Regions from separate parts of the Streptomyces sp. NBC_01334 genome, predicted to be linked through region 2. Evidence: riboswitches for the same ligand, from Rfam matches in the RefSeq annotation. Region 2 holds a riboswitch; the other holds the start of a gene.
What was found. Region 2 has a riboswitch for cyclic di-AMP ahead of OG736_RS36470 (M23 family metallopeptidase). Riboswitches for the same ligand answer to the same signal wherever they lie in the genome.
Positions count from the first base shown of each region.

Region 1 (7,083 bases), 1.0 Mb from region 2:
ACGATCTCGCGCGGCAGGGTGCCCGGCGTGTACGACTCCGGGTTGGCGACCACCCTGCTGAGGACGACGGACGAGATCCGGCCGAGCTTCACGGACTCCGTGGACGTCGTGGCGTACGGCGTCGGGGAGGTGGTGTCGGCGGCCTGCTCGTCGGTGTGGCTGACGATGAAGCGGTTGCCGGTGAGGACCAGCACGGTCACATGCCGGCGCACCTCGTTCTGGTCGAACGTGGTCTCCTGGTGGACCAGGTACGACCGGATCGGCTCGCCGCCCACAGCGGCCTCCACCGCCTCGGCCACGAGGGCCGGGTAGTAGCCGCTGCGCTCGATCGCCGCGCGCAGCCCCTGGGTCGTCGTACTGGTCTTGGCCATGCCCTCCATCCTACGGGGACCCACTGACTGCGAGGCACCGCTCAGGACCGCTTCGGTACGTCGGCGGCGGCCGGGGCGCGCTCCGTCCGTGCTCCGCGGGACGCACCTCCCCGGGGCGGGCCGCCGTCCGGGCGGCGCGTCCTCGCGCGCGTGCCCGAGGACGGGATCCCGGGCGGTCCGCTCAGTACGTCGGCAGCGTCCTCGGTCCGAGGTCGTCGCGCGCCGGCGGGGGTGCGAGGCGGACGGAGGCGCCGAGGACGCTCAGCCCGTGCGGGGCGACGACGACCGGCTCCAGGGTGACCGCGACGACCTCGGGGTGGTCGTCGACCAGCCGGGACACCCGCAGCAGCAGCTCCTCCAGGGCGGCGGTGTCGACGGGCGTCGAGCCACGCCAGCCGAAGAGGAGCGGGGCGGTCCGGATGGACCGGATCAGCGAGGTCGCCTCTCGGTCGGTGACCGGAACCAGCCGGTGCGCCATGTCTCCGAGCAGCTGCGAGGCGGCCCCCGCGAGCCCGAAGGACAGTACGGCTCCGGCCGCGGGGTCGATGACCGCGCGGACGACCGTGTCGACCCCGCGCGGTGCCATCGCCTGGACGACCGGGCGGATCTCCTCCGGCTTGCCGAAGAGCTCGGTCAACTCGGCGTACGACCGGCGCAGTTGCTCCTCGTCGGCCACATCGAGCCGTACGCCGCCCAGGTCGGCGCGGTGGCGCAGGTGCGGGGCGGTGGCCTTGAGGGCGACGGGGTAGCCGAGGGCGGCCGCGGCCCGCGCCGCCTCGTCCGGGGTGGGCGCCGGGATGGCCCGGCGGGTGCGGATGCCGTAGCGGCCGAGCAGCTCGCACGTCTCGTCGGTGCCGAGGGTCAGGCCCTGCCCGCGCGCGAGGAGCCCGCCGATCAGTTCGGCGGCGCCCTTCTCGTCGATGTCCTCGTACTCGGGCACCTTGCCGGCGTCGGCCGCCTCGCGCCGCCAATGGGCGTACTTCACGGCCTCCGCGAGCGCGCGGACCGCGCGTTCGGCGGCGGGGTAGGCGGGGATGAGGTGCGCTCCCTCGGGTGCCGCGACGGCGGTGGGCACCGGCTGCGCGCCGTCGGGGACGTCGGTACGCGCGCGTGGGGCCGCTTCGGCGCGCGGTGCGGTGCTCGTCGCGGCGGACAGCGCCATGGCGAGACCGCCGAGTTCCACGTGCACGACGAGCACCGGTTTGGCGGGAGCTGACGCCGCGGCCGACCGCAGGGCCTCCGCGAGTTCCGCGTCCCCGGGCGACCGCTCGCCGATCGCCGGGATCGCCGTCACGACCACCGCGTCGCACGTCTCGTCGGCAAGCGCCCGGGCCAGCGCCGCGTGGAAGTCCTGGGCCGACGCCTCGGTCGTCAGGTCCAGCGGCGGCAGCGGACGCAGCCCTTCCGAGAGACAGGCGTCGTACGTCAGCAGGCCCAGGGACTCGGAGTTGCCGAGAATCGCCACCCGCGGGCCCGTCGGCAGCGGCTGGCGGGCGAGCAGCAGGCCCGCGTCGACCAGTTCGGTGATGGTCTCCACGCGGATCACGCCGGCCTGCCGCAGCAGCGCCGACACCGTCGCGTGGGGCAGCCGGGTCGCCCGTACGGCGTGCCCCTGCGGGGCGGAACCGGCGCCCTGGACGACGACCAGGGGCTTGGCCGCCGCCGTGCGCCGCGCGAGGCGGGTGAACTTGCGCGGGTTGCCGATGGATTCCAGGTACATGAGGGCGACGTCGGTGTCGGGGTCGTCGTACCAGTACTGGAGGACGTCGTTGCCCGAGACGTCCGCGCGGTTGCCGGAGGAGATGAAGGTCGATACGCCGGTGACGCCGGTGACGCCGCCGCCACGCCGGTGGAGGCGGGACAGCAGGGCGATGCCGATGGCGCCGGACTGGGCGAACAGGCCGATCCGGCCGGGTCTCGGCATCTCCGGGGCCAGCGAGGCGTTCAGCCGCACCTGGGGGGAGGTGTTGATGACTCCGAAGGCGTTGGGGCCGATGATCCGCATGCCGTACGCGCGTGCGTGCCGGACGAGTTCGCGCTGGCGCTCCCGCCCGTCGGGGCCGCTCTCGGCGTAGCCGGCGGAGAGGACCACGAGTCCCTGCACGCCGTGCTCGCCGCACTCGGTGACGGCCTCGGGGACCTGCTCCGCCGGGACGGCGACGACCGCGAGGTCGACGGGCGCCGCTATGTCGCGCACCGAGCGGTGGGCGGGCACCCCGTCCAGTTCCTTCAGGTCCTCGGGGAAGGCCTTGTTCACGGCGTACAGCCGCCCGGTGAAGCCCGCCTCGCGGAGGTTGCCGAGGACGCTCCGGCCGACGCCGCCGGGGCTGCGGCCGGTGCCGACGACGGCCACGGAACCGGGCGCCAGCAGCCGCCCCACGGAGTGCGCCTCGGCCCGCTGTTCCCGCGCGCGCTGCACGGCGACGGAGCGCTCGGTGGGTTCGAGGTCGAACTCCAGGCGTACGACGCCGTCCTCGAAGCTGCGCTTCTGGGTGTAGCCGGCGTCCGTGAACACCTTGATCATCTTGTTGTTGGCGGGAAGCACCTCGGCCGCGAAGCGGCGGATGTCCCGCTCTCGCGCCACGGCCGCGATGTGCTCGAGCAGCGCGGAGGCGACACCCCTGCCCTGGTGGGCGTCCTGGACGAGGAACGCGACCTCGGCCTCGTCGGCCGGGGCCGAGGCGGCCATGCCGTCGGCACCAATGCGGTCATAGCGTACGGTGGCGATGAACTCGCCGCCGATCGTGGCCGCGAGTCCCACCCGGTCCACAAAGTCGTGGTGCGTGAAGCGGTGGACGTCCTTGTCGGACAGGCGCGGGTAGGGCGCGAAGAAGCGGTAGTACTTCGACTCGTCCGAAACCTGCTCGTAGAAGCTGACCAGGCGCTCGGCGTCATCGACGGTGATGGGGCGGATGCGCGCGGTGCCGCCGTCGCGCAGCACCACGTCGGCCTCCCAGTGGGCGGGGTACTCGTGCCGGTCCGACGCGCTCTGCATGGGGCCCAGAGTACGGCTCGCGTACGACAACGGCGCGAGGCAGTCTGTGGAGGACGCTCGTCGGATCGAGGCCGCGATCCGACGACCATGTCGGGAGGGGACACACGACCCCTCCCCTCACACGCTTCACGTGTGGAACACTGGTCTAGACAACCTGAACACTGAAGGGCAGCATCACATGGCTGAGCGCCGCGTCAACGTCGGCTGGGCCGAGGGCCTTCACGCCCGCCCCGCTTCCATCTTCGTCCGGGCCGCCACGGCCGCAGGTATCCCGGTGACGATCGCCAAGGCCGACGGCAACCCCGTCAACGCGGCCTCCATGCTGGCCGTTCTCGGCTTGGGCGCCCAGGGCGGCGAGGAGATCGTCCTCGCCTCCGAGGCCGACGGCGCGGACGTCGCCCTCGACCGTCTGGCGAAGCTGGTCGCCGAGGGCCTCGAGGAGCTCCCCGAGACCGTCTGAGCGCGCGGTCCCCTCTGCGCCTGAGCCGCCGCCGCTCTCGCGGATGTGGTTGCGCGTCGTCGGGGTCTCTCAATTGACGGTGGCGGTGTTCGTCGCTTCAAAGGTGTCGACCCGCCAACCCCGAAGGGCTCGCCCGAATTATCGGGCGAGCCCTTCGTATTTCCCTTTACGGGCAGCAGAAATAATCCCCCGCGAATTATCCCCTCTTTGTATACGGCCCTCGTGTTAATGCCGCAGACCCGTCATGTTTACGGGAGGTTGCGAAGTCCTCACACGGTCGGCGCGCTCGGGTCCGCCGGAAAAGCGCAGCCGGTGCGCGGCCGTCGCGCGCTCGGTGTGCAGCGCCGTGATCGCCCGCGCGCGCTCGCCGTCGCCGCGCGCCACCGCGTCCACGATCGCGCCGTGCTCCGCCCAGGACTCCACGGGGTTGGCCGGGGCCTCCACCGCGTACATCCAGGCGATCTTGTGGCGCAGCTGGGTGAGCATCGACGTCAGGGCGTGGCTTCCGGAGGACTGGGCGAGCGTCTCGTGGAACCAGCCCCCCAGCGAGCGCAGATCCTCGCTGTTGCCCCGCCTGGCCCGCTCCTGGCCCAGCCGGACGAGGCCGCGCAGCACCTTCAGATGGGCCTCGGTGCGCCGCTGGGCGGCCCGGGAGGCGCCGAGCGGCTCCAGGAGCATGCGCATCTCCAGCAGGTCGGCGGCCTCCTGCTCGGTCGGCTCCGCGACGCACGCGCCCGCGTGCCGCCGTGTGACGACGAAGCCCTCGGCCTCCAGCGTGCGCAGCGCCTCTCGGACGGGAACGCGGGAAACGCCGTAGCGGCGGGCGAGGAGTTCCTCGGTGAGGCGGCTGCCGCGCTCGTAGACACCCGCGACGATGTCGTCCCGAATGGCCGTGCACACCGAGTGCGCCGGAATACGCATGACGGACCTCCGCCTTAATCCCCGTGAAACGTCGACGATTGACGTGTGTTCCGTGACTCTATTGCAATGGGCGGGGATTTCCGATGGCGGGCCGGAATCCAGGGATATTTTTTGGACAGCAGGGCCTCGAAAACGGCGAAAGCCCCGGCCGGGAGGGCCGGGGCAAGACGATCTGTCGCCGTGGGTCGTCAGACGTTCACGCCGTGCGTGCGGAGGTAGGCGACCGGGTCGATGTCCGAGCCGTACTCCGCGGTGGTGCGGGCCTCGAAGTGCAGATGCGCACCGGTGACGTTGCCGGTGGCACCGGACAGGGCGATCCGCTGGCCCGGGGTGACCTGCTGGCCCACCGACACCTCGATGGAGGACAGGTGACCGTACTGGGTGTACGTCCCGTCGTTCATCTTGATGACGATCTGGTTGCCGTACGACCCGCCCCAGCCGGCCTCGACGACGGTGCCCAGGCCGACCGCGTGCACGGTGGTGCCGCTGGCCGCGTGGAAGTCGATGCCGGTGTGGCTGCCGGAGGACCACAGGGAGCTGCTGGCCTGGTAGCTGGTCGACACGTAGGAGCCGGTGATCGGCGAGACGAAGGTGTTGAGGCGCTTGCGCTCGGCCTCGCGGGCGGCACGCACGCGTGCCTCGCGCTCCTCCACGGCCTTCTTGGCGGCGGCCTGCCGGGCGGCCTCCTCGAAGGCCGCGTGCTTCTGCACGGCGACCTGGTCGTCGATCTGCTCGACGACGGACTCGCCGGCGGTGACCACGGGGATCAGCCCGGTCTGCTCGGGGGTGGGCTCGGCGGCGAAGGCCGGGGTGGAGGCGACGGTGGCCATGACACCGGTGGTGGTGAGCGCCGCGATGCCCGCCGCGCGGACGCTGCTGCGCTGCATCCGGCTGGGCCGACGGTGCTTCCCGGTGGCGCAGGTGAACGCCATGAAGTTGGGGGTGTCCTTTCCTTCCCTCTCGCCTACCGGGTTAGCTGACGGGTTCGGAGCAGGAAGGTCTCCTACGGACCCCCTCGCGTTCACGCGCGGGCGTCCGATTCACCCCAGGGACTTCACAGGTGGGTCCCCGGCTCCCCTGGCTCGCGCCGTACGGGGACTCGGCGATGACTGTCCGGTGCCGCGGCTGCGGCGCACTGCCTGACGAACAGCCCGCATGACGCTAAGCGGCGCGGGTTTCAATCCTCAAACGGATCCCGGTTTTTGTAGCGCATCCCACAGGGCAGACAGGCAACCTCCGCATCAATTCGGACATACGGAGGCCCTGGTGACGCTTTCGTCGACCAGGGCCCCCACACGCGCGTGCCGTTGCCGGGATCTACTCCGCGGACACGACCTTCACCTCGCCGATGCCGAGGGCCTCGACCGGCTCCTTGATCTGGGCCGCGTCACCGACGAGGACGGTCACCAGACGGTCCACCGGGAAGGCGTTCACGGCCGCCGCGGTGGCCTCCACCGTGCCGGTCGCGGCGAGCTGCTGGTACAGCGTGGCCTGGAAGTCGTCGGGCAGGTGCTGCTCGACCTGGTCCGCCAGCGTGCCGGCGACGGCCGCGGCGGTCTCGAACTTCAGCGGCGCCACACCGACCAGGTTCTGCACGGCGACGTCACGCTCGGCGTCGGTCAGCCCCTCGGCGGCGAGGGTGCGCAGCACCTTCCACAGGTCGTCCAGAGCGGGGCCGGTGTTCGGGGTGTCGACGGAGCCGCTGATGGCGAGCATCGCGGCGCCCGAGCCGTCCGGGGCGGACCGCAGGACCTGCCCGAACGCGCGGACACCGTAGGTGTAGCCCTTCTCCTCGCGCAGGACACGGTCCAGCCGGGAGGTGAGGGTGCCACCGAGGCAGTAGGTGCCGAGCACCTGCGCGGGCCACACGCGGTCGTGCCGGTCGGCGCCGATCCGGCCGATCAGCAACTGCGTCTGGACGGCGCCCGGACGGTCCACGATGACGACCCGGCCGGCGTCGTCGGCGGTCACCGGCGGCACGGGCCGCGGCTGGGCCGAGGAGCCCGTCCAGGCGCCCAGGGTGTCGCCGAGGAGCGCCGCCAGGTCGACACCGGTCAGGTCGCCGACGACCACGGCGGTGGCCGTGGCGGGACGGACGTGCCTCTCGTAGAAGGCGCGTACGGCGGCGGAATCGATCTTCTCGACCGTCTCCGCGGTGCCCTGGCGCGGCCGCGACATCCGCGCGGTGGCCGGGAACAGCTCCTTGGAGAGCTCCTTGGCGGCGCGCCGGGAGGGGTTGGCCAGCTCGTGCGGGATCTCGTCCAGGCGGTTGCGGACGAGGCGCTCGACCTCGCTGTCGGCGAACGCGGGGGCCCTGAGGGCGTCGGCGAGCAGAC
Region 1 covers NZ_CP130718.1:7,173,974-7,181,056, reverse strand. Annotated here, with positions in the region: gene OG736_RS32290 (DUF5998 family protein) at 1-380, opposite strand, end outside; gene OG736_RS32285 (bifunctional acetate--CoA ligase family protein/GNAT family N-acetyltransferase) at 553-3,366, opposite strand; gene OG736_RS32280 (HPr family phosphocarrier protein) at 3,545-3,826, shown strand; gene OG736_RS32275 (GntR family transcriptional regulator) at 4,052-4,747, opposite strand; gene OG736_RS32270 (M23 family metallopeptidase) at 4,936-5,679, opposite strand; cyclic di-AMP (ydaO/yuaA leader) riboswitch at 5,694-5,862, opposite strand; gene OG736_RS32265 (M16 family metallopeptidase) at 6,065-7,083, opposite strand, start outside.
Region 1: linked by a shared signal. The riboswitch ahead of OG736_RS32270 (M23 family metallopeptidase) and the one ahead of OG736_RS36470 (M23 family metallopeptidase) in region 2 are both predicted to bind cyclic di-AMP.

Region 2 (7,083 bases):
GATGGCCGCTGCGGAACAGCACGCCGTGCCGCACCCGCCGGCCGTCGACGGTCGGCAGACCGCCCACATCCCGGAAGTTGCGCACACCGGCCAGCTCGGGCTCGGTCGACGGGATCTGCTGCGTCACGGGGGCTTCCTCCCTGTCGGTCTCCGTCGGCGCGGCTCGTGGTGGCCGACGGGACGCTTCCCCGACGATACGACATGGGTTCCCCGGGCAACGGGTTGTCCACAGGGCGGTACTCCGGACGTCTGACCAGGTGAAGAGTTGTCCACGGAAAGTTGCCCGGCAGGCCGACCGCATTCGATGATGTTGGTGCTTGATCGCACCTGTTCGAATTAGTGGGGGTTTGATGCCCGAGATCGCCGACAACGGCCGTACCTGGCTCCTTTCGGGGCCGACGAGCAGCTACGCCCTCCACCTCACCGAGGCCGACGAGCTGGTCCACCTGCACTGGGGCCCGGGCATCGCGCTCGCGGACGCCGAGGCGCTCGCCGCCCTCCCGGCGTCGGAGCGGGGGGCGTCCTTCGAGTCCCCGCTCGACGGCCGGGAGGAGTACCCGGTCGAGGGCGGCCCCCGCTTCGTCCGGCCCGCCCTGTCCGTGCGCACCGACGAGCGGCGCGGCACCGAATGGTCCTACGAGGACTTCGAGGCCGACGACGACGGGCTGCGGCTGCGGTTCCGGGACGCCGGACTGGCCCTCACCCTGCACTACCGGATGCGCGGCGATGTCGTCGAGCGCTGGACGACCCTGCGCAACGACGGTGAGCGGCCGCTGGAGCTGCTGCGCGCCGACTCCGCCACCTGGACCCTGCCCGAGCGCGACGACTGGCGGCTGTCGCAGCTGCACGGCCGCTGGGCCGCCGAGTCCCGGCTCACCCGGTCTCCGCTCACCTACGGCGAGCAGGTCATCGGCAGCCGCCGCGGCCACACCGGGCACCAGCACCTGCCCTGGATCGCCCTGGACACCGACGCGACCGAGGAGCGCGGCGAGGTCTACGGCTGCGCCCTCGGCTGGTCGGGCACCTGGCGGATCGCCGTCGCTCAACTCCCGGACGCGCGCGTGCAGATCACCGGGGGCGTCGGGTACGACGACTCGGGGCTGCTGCGGCTGGCCGCGGGGGAGTCCTTCACCACGCCCGTCTTCGCCGGCCTGTGGAGCGACGCCGGCTTCGGCGGGGCGAGCCGCACCTGGCACGCCTACCAGCGCGCGTACGTCGTCCCGGACGCCGAACAGGACCGGCCGGTGCTGTTCAACTCCTGGGAGGCCACCTACTTCGACATCTCCGAGGAGCAGCAGGCCACGCTCGCCCGGCGGGCCGCCGCGATCGGCGTGGAGCTCTTCGTCGTCGACGACGGCTGGTTCGGGGCGCGCACCGGCGACCACGCCGGACTCGGCGACTGGCGGCCCAACCCCGACCGCTTCCCGAACGGGCTGAAGCCCCTCGCCGACCAGGTGCACGACCTCGGCATGCAGTTCGGCGTCTGGGTCGAGCCCGAGATGGTCAACCCGGACAGCGAGCTGTATCGGGCGCACCCCGACTGGGTGCAGTTCCAATCCGGACGAAAGCGGACGGAGTTCCGCAATCAGCTCGTGCTGAACCTCGCCCGCGAGGACGTTCAGGAGTACCTCTGGGAGCAGCTCCACGGGCTTCTCTCCAGCGCGCCCGTCGACTATGTGAAGTGGGACTTCAACCGCTGCTTCACCGACGCCGGCTGGCCGGACGACCCCTACCCGCAGCGCCTCTGGGTCGACCACGTACGGGCTCTGTACGCGCTCCTGGACCGGCTTCGGGAGGCCCACCCCGGGGTCGCCTTCGAGTCCTGCTCCGGCGGCGGCGGACGCATCGACCTCGGGATCATGAGCCGCACCGACCAGGTGTGGACCTCCGACAACACCGATCCGCTCGACCGGCTCGACATCCAGCACGGCTTCAGCCAGATCCACCCCGCCCGGGTCATGGCGGCCTGGGTCACCGACAGTCCCAACGCCCAGCTCAACGGCCGGGTCAGCTCGCTGCGCTTCCGGTTCGTCAGCGCCATGGCCGGCGTGCTCGGCGTCGGCGGGGACCTCTCCGAGTGGAGCGAGGAGGAGCTCGCCGAGGCGCGCCGGTGGGTGGACCTCTACAAGGAGATCCGGCCGCTCGTGCAGCAGGGCGACCTCTACCGGCTGCGGCCCCCGGCGGGCGGCCTGAGCGCCGTCCAGTACGTGCGCGGTGACGAGAGTGTCGTCCTCGCCTGGCTCCAGGCGCAGCGGTTCGGTGAGCCCGTCCCGGCGTTGCGGCTGCGCGGACTGGACCCGACGGCGTCGTACGAATGCCGCGAAACGGGCGAAGTCCACCGAGGGGCGGTACTGCTCCATCACGGGCTGCGCACCGGACTGCGGGGTGACCTTGATGCGACGGTTATCCGACTGCGTCGCATCTGAGGTTTCTGTCCGAATTGAATCCTTAATTCCAACTCGCTCTGGAATAAAGGAACCTGGAGAGCCGTCACGTGAGCAGCGTCATATCCGTGACCGTATGTCGCCCGTCATGTTCACGTAATTCGCATGCTTTTCCAGGGTGCTTGGCGGTGAACGGGTCCCTTGTCTCACGGAGTGTGACCGGGGATTCTCACAGGGGATCAAGAGAAAGGCGTCAGCGGCACAACCTCTGCTTGTCCCTGTGCGTTCCGGTCGCTTACGTTCCACACCAATCCGGACGGACGCCGAATCCTGCCACCGCCCGGAGCCCGCACACTCACCCGTATCTGGCAGGAGCGGGGGACCCACAGGCACAACCGCCTGTTCCGGTCTCCGGAACAGGCTTGGGGTAAAGCCGCGCCTCGGCGCGGCCGGGCATCTCCAGTCCGCACCCGACAGCTCACCTCGCAGGCGCCGGAGAGGAATTCGCCATGCCCGCGAAGGGTAAGCACCGCCGTCCGAAGGCCCAGCGCTTCACTCGTTCCATAGCCGTCGCCGGAACGGGTGGCGCCGCGCTCGCCCTTCCGCTCATGGGTGCCGCCGGCGCTCACGCGGCCCCCGCGCAGTCCGTCGCACAGTCGGCTTCCCAGGCCGTTCCGGAAAAGGCCGTGCAGTCCGTGCCGGTGGCGCAGAAGACGGCCACCGCCACGACGGCCAAGTCCTACACCGTGCGGTCCGGCGACTATCTGTCGAAGATCGCCGACGAGCAGAACGTCAGTGGCGGCTGGCAGAAGCTGTACCAGGACAACCGTCAGGCCGTCGGCGGCGACCCGTCGCTGATCCACCCCGGGCTGAAGCTCTCGATCGGCAAGAAGGCCGCGAGCACCGGTTCGTCGTCCGGCTCGTCGTCCGGTTCCTCCTCGTCCTCCCCGTCGAAGTCGAAGGCGTCCGGAACCAAGTCGTCGTCCTCTTCGTCCTCGTCGTCCGGTTCGTCCTCCTCGAAGGCGGTCACCCAGGCCGCCGAGAGCGGCACCGGTACCTCCAGCGGTTACACGCTGCCGGTGGCGGGCGCCACCGTCGGCACCGCCTACCACACGGCCGGCAGCATGTGGTCCAGCGGCTACCACACCGGCACCGACTTCGTCGTCCCGACCGGCACCTCCCTCAAGGCCGTGGGTGCGGGCACCGTCGTCTCCGCGGGCTGGGGCGGCGCGTACGGCAACCAGGTCGTCATCAGGCTCGCCGACGGCTACTACGCCCAGTACGCCCACCTGTCCCAGCTCTCCGTCTCGGCCGGCCAGACCGTGACCGCGGGCCAGCAGCTCGGCCTCTCCGGTGCCACCGGCAACGTGACCGGCCCGCACCTGCACTTCGAGATCCGCACCACGCCGGACTACGGCTCCGACGTGGACCCGATCGCCTACCTCCGCTCGCACGGCGTCTCCGTCGGCTGACCCCCTCCGACTGCGACGACCTCCCGCCTGACACGCGGCCGAAGGCCGGACCCCGATCCCCGGGTCCGGCCTTCGGTATGTCCGGGGGATGGCCGGCGTTGGAGTTTGCGCGTTCATGATCGTTCTGTTGCGTTCTTGTGGCAGCCCCTGGTGCCCCATCGACAGGCGGGACAGGGTGGGGACACAGTGATCTCCGTCAGTGAGCAAGCGCTTTCTATCGCTCTTCGGAGGTTCTGTGTCCCGCGTCGACCGACGCATCGTCATCAAGGGCGCCGCGGCCGCGGCCGCCGTCACCGCCGTCACCCTGCTGGCCGGACTCGTCGCCGCGCCCACCGGGCACGCCGCCGAGGTCCCGCGCCGGATCGTCGAGAACCTCGACCGCGGCCTGGTCGCCACCCCGTCCGGCGAAGGAACCTTCCTCAGCTGGCGGCTGCTCGGCACCGAATACGCGCGGCACGGAAACGCCGTCGCCTTCAACGTGTACAAGAACGGACGCCGGCTCAACCGGGAGCCGGTGCGGAAATCGACGACCTACCGGGACGACACCCGGGGCGCGGGGACCTATACCGTCCGCGCCGTCGTCAACGGGCATGAGCAGAAGCCGAGTCCGGCGGCCCTGCGCTTCACCGACGGCTACGCCGAGATCCCGCTGGCCGGCGCCGACGGCTACACCGTGCAGCACGCCTGGCCGGGTGACCTCGACGGTGACGGACGCTACGAGCTCGTCGTCAGCCGGCTGTCCGGGACCCGCGACAGACCCGACCTGCTGGAGGCCTACACGCTCACCGGTGAGCGCCTGTGGCGGGTCGACCTCGGCCCCGGCTCGTACACCCAGGTCGGCGGGAACGGCGCCAACGACCCGGCGCCCGCCGCGATCAGCGGTTCCACCGCGATCGGCGGCTATCGCAACGACGACAACGTCACCGTCTACGACCTCGACGCCGACGGCCGCGCCGAGGTGCTGGCGCACACCGCCGCCGGGACCACCTTCGCCGACGGCTCGCAGGTCACCGCCGCCTCGCCCGCGAACCAGTTCGTGTCGGTGATCGACGGAGCGACCGGCACCGAGCGGACCCGGCAGCCCGTTCCCGACGACTTCGTGGCCGACGGCCCCTCCGGTGGCCACTTCGGCATCGCCTACCTCGACGGCGAACACCCCAGCCTGGTCACCAAGTCGGTCACCCGGGTCGGAGCCAAGCGCGGCGCGTTCCGGGTGCTGTTCCAGACCTGGGACTTCAACGGCACGGATCTCACCCGCCGTTGGAAGTACGTGGTGGATCCGACGACCGGCGCGACCAGCTTCCACCAGATCCGCACCGTCGACGTCGACGGGGACGGCAGGGACGAGATCGCCGACGGCAACTACGTCGTGAACAGCGACGGCACGCTGCGCTACGTCGTCGACGGCGCCATCCACGGCGACCGCTTCGACATCGCCGACCTCGACCCCGACCGGCCCGGCCTGGAGGGCTTCGCCATCCAGCAGTCCGAGCTGGGCGTCGTCTCCGCCTTCCCCTGGTACTACTACGACGCCGCCACCGGTGAGCGGCTGGTCACGGGCTCGCACCCGACGAGCCCGGTGAGCGACGCGGACCTCGACACCGGCCGCGGGAACGCCGCGGACATCGACCCCGACCACCGCGGCTACGAGTACTGGACGTCCACCGCCGACGTGACGCGGCCCGGCGCGGGCGTCTTCAACGTCCAGGACGGCAAGGTCTCCACCACCACCCCCAGCGTCAACTTCCGTATCTGGTGGGACGGTGACAAGGCGTCAGAACTTCTCGACTTCACCCGCGTCGAGAAGTGGGACCCGGCGACCGAGAGCAGCGCGACGGTCTTCGACCCGGCCGGCGTCGTCTCCGGCGCCCGCAACGCCACCCCGTTCTACGGCGACCTCGTCGGCGACTGGCGCGAGGAGATCCTCGCCGAGACCGCCGACCACACCGCCCTGCGTCTCTACACCAGCACCGTGCCGACCGACACCCGCGTCTACACGCTCGCCCAGAACCCCGCGTACCGCCTCGGCTGGACCGTCCGCGGCTACCTCCAGTCCACCTACACCGACTACTACCTCGGCACCGAGACCCGCCGTGTCCCCGAGCCGCACCTCACCACCCCCGCCCACTGAAGGAGCCGACCATCATGACGACCACCCGCAGGGCGTTCGGAGCCCTCGCCGCCGGCGCCGCGCTGGCCGCCCTCGCCCCGGCGACCGCCGCGACCGCAGCGAGCGCCCGGCCCCGCCACCGCCGCCTGATCGCCCACGACGACTTCCGGCACGGCCTGCGCCAGTGGGCCGTCGAACTGGAGAAGGGCGGGACGGTCACCGCCTCCCGCGGGACCCTGGAGGTCGACGTGCCCGCCGGGGCGACGATCTGGTTCAAGCGGCCGCTCGAAGGGCCGTACGTCCTCGAGTACGTCGCCACGCCCGTCTCCGCGGGCGGGGTCAACGACCGCGTCTCCGACCTCAACAACTTCTGGAACGCCGTCGACGTCCGCTCCCCGGAGAATCTCTTCGCCACCCCGCGCGGCGGCGCCCTCGCCGAGTACGACTACCTGAAGACGTACTACGTCGGCTACGGCGCCAACACCAACACCACGACCCGGCTGCGCCGCTATGTCGGCGAGGCGGGGGTGCGTCCGCTGATCTACGACTACACCGAGCCGCTGCTCGTCGCGAACGAGCCGAACCACGTCCGTGTCGTCTCCGACGGTTCGGTCGTCCGCTGGTGGAACAACGGCCGGCTCGTCTTCGACCACACCGACCCGGAGCCCTACACGGGCGGGCACTTCGCCTTCCGCACCACCTGGAGCCATTTCCGGATCAACGACTTCCGGGCGTGGTCCCTTATTCCCTGATTGGCAAAGTCTTTAAGGGTGTCTTATCTCACCGCCCGTCAACCCCTTCCTACGATCGCGTAGGTCACATTCGAAGGTGAATGATGAACTGCTGTGGCAGACGATTCGAAGAGTGACGACAGATCAGTGATCGGGTCGTACGTGGCGGTGGGGGACAGCTTCACCGAGGGCGTCGGCGACCCAGGGCCCGACGGGGCGTTCGTCGGCTGGGCGGACCGCTTCGCGGTCCTCCTCGCGGACCGGCGGCCCGAGGGCGACTTCAACTACACCAACCTCGCGGTCCGCGGAAAGCTGCTCGACCAGATCATGGAGGACCAACTCCCCAGGGCGGTGGAACTCGCCCCGGACCTGGTCTCCTTCTGCGC
Region 2 covers NZ_CP130718.1:8,187,350-8,194,432, forward strand. Annotated here, with positions in the region: gene OG736_RS36460 (tyrosine-protein phosphatase) at 1-127, opposite strand, end outside; gene OG736_RS36465 (alpha-galactosidase) at 351-2,426, shown strand; cyclic di-AMP (ydaO/yuaA leader) riboswitch at 2,734-2,889, shown strand; gene OG736_RS36470 (M23 family metallopeptidase) at 2,894-3,856, shown strand; gene OG736_RS36475 (rhamnogalacturonan lyase family protein) at 4,092-5,987, shown strand; gene OG736_RS36480 (DUF6250 domain-containing protein) at 6,002-6,718, shown strand; gene OG736_RS36485 (SGNH/GDSL hydrolase family protein) at 6,845-7,083, shown strand, end outside.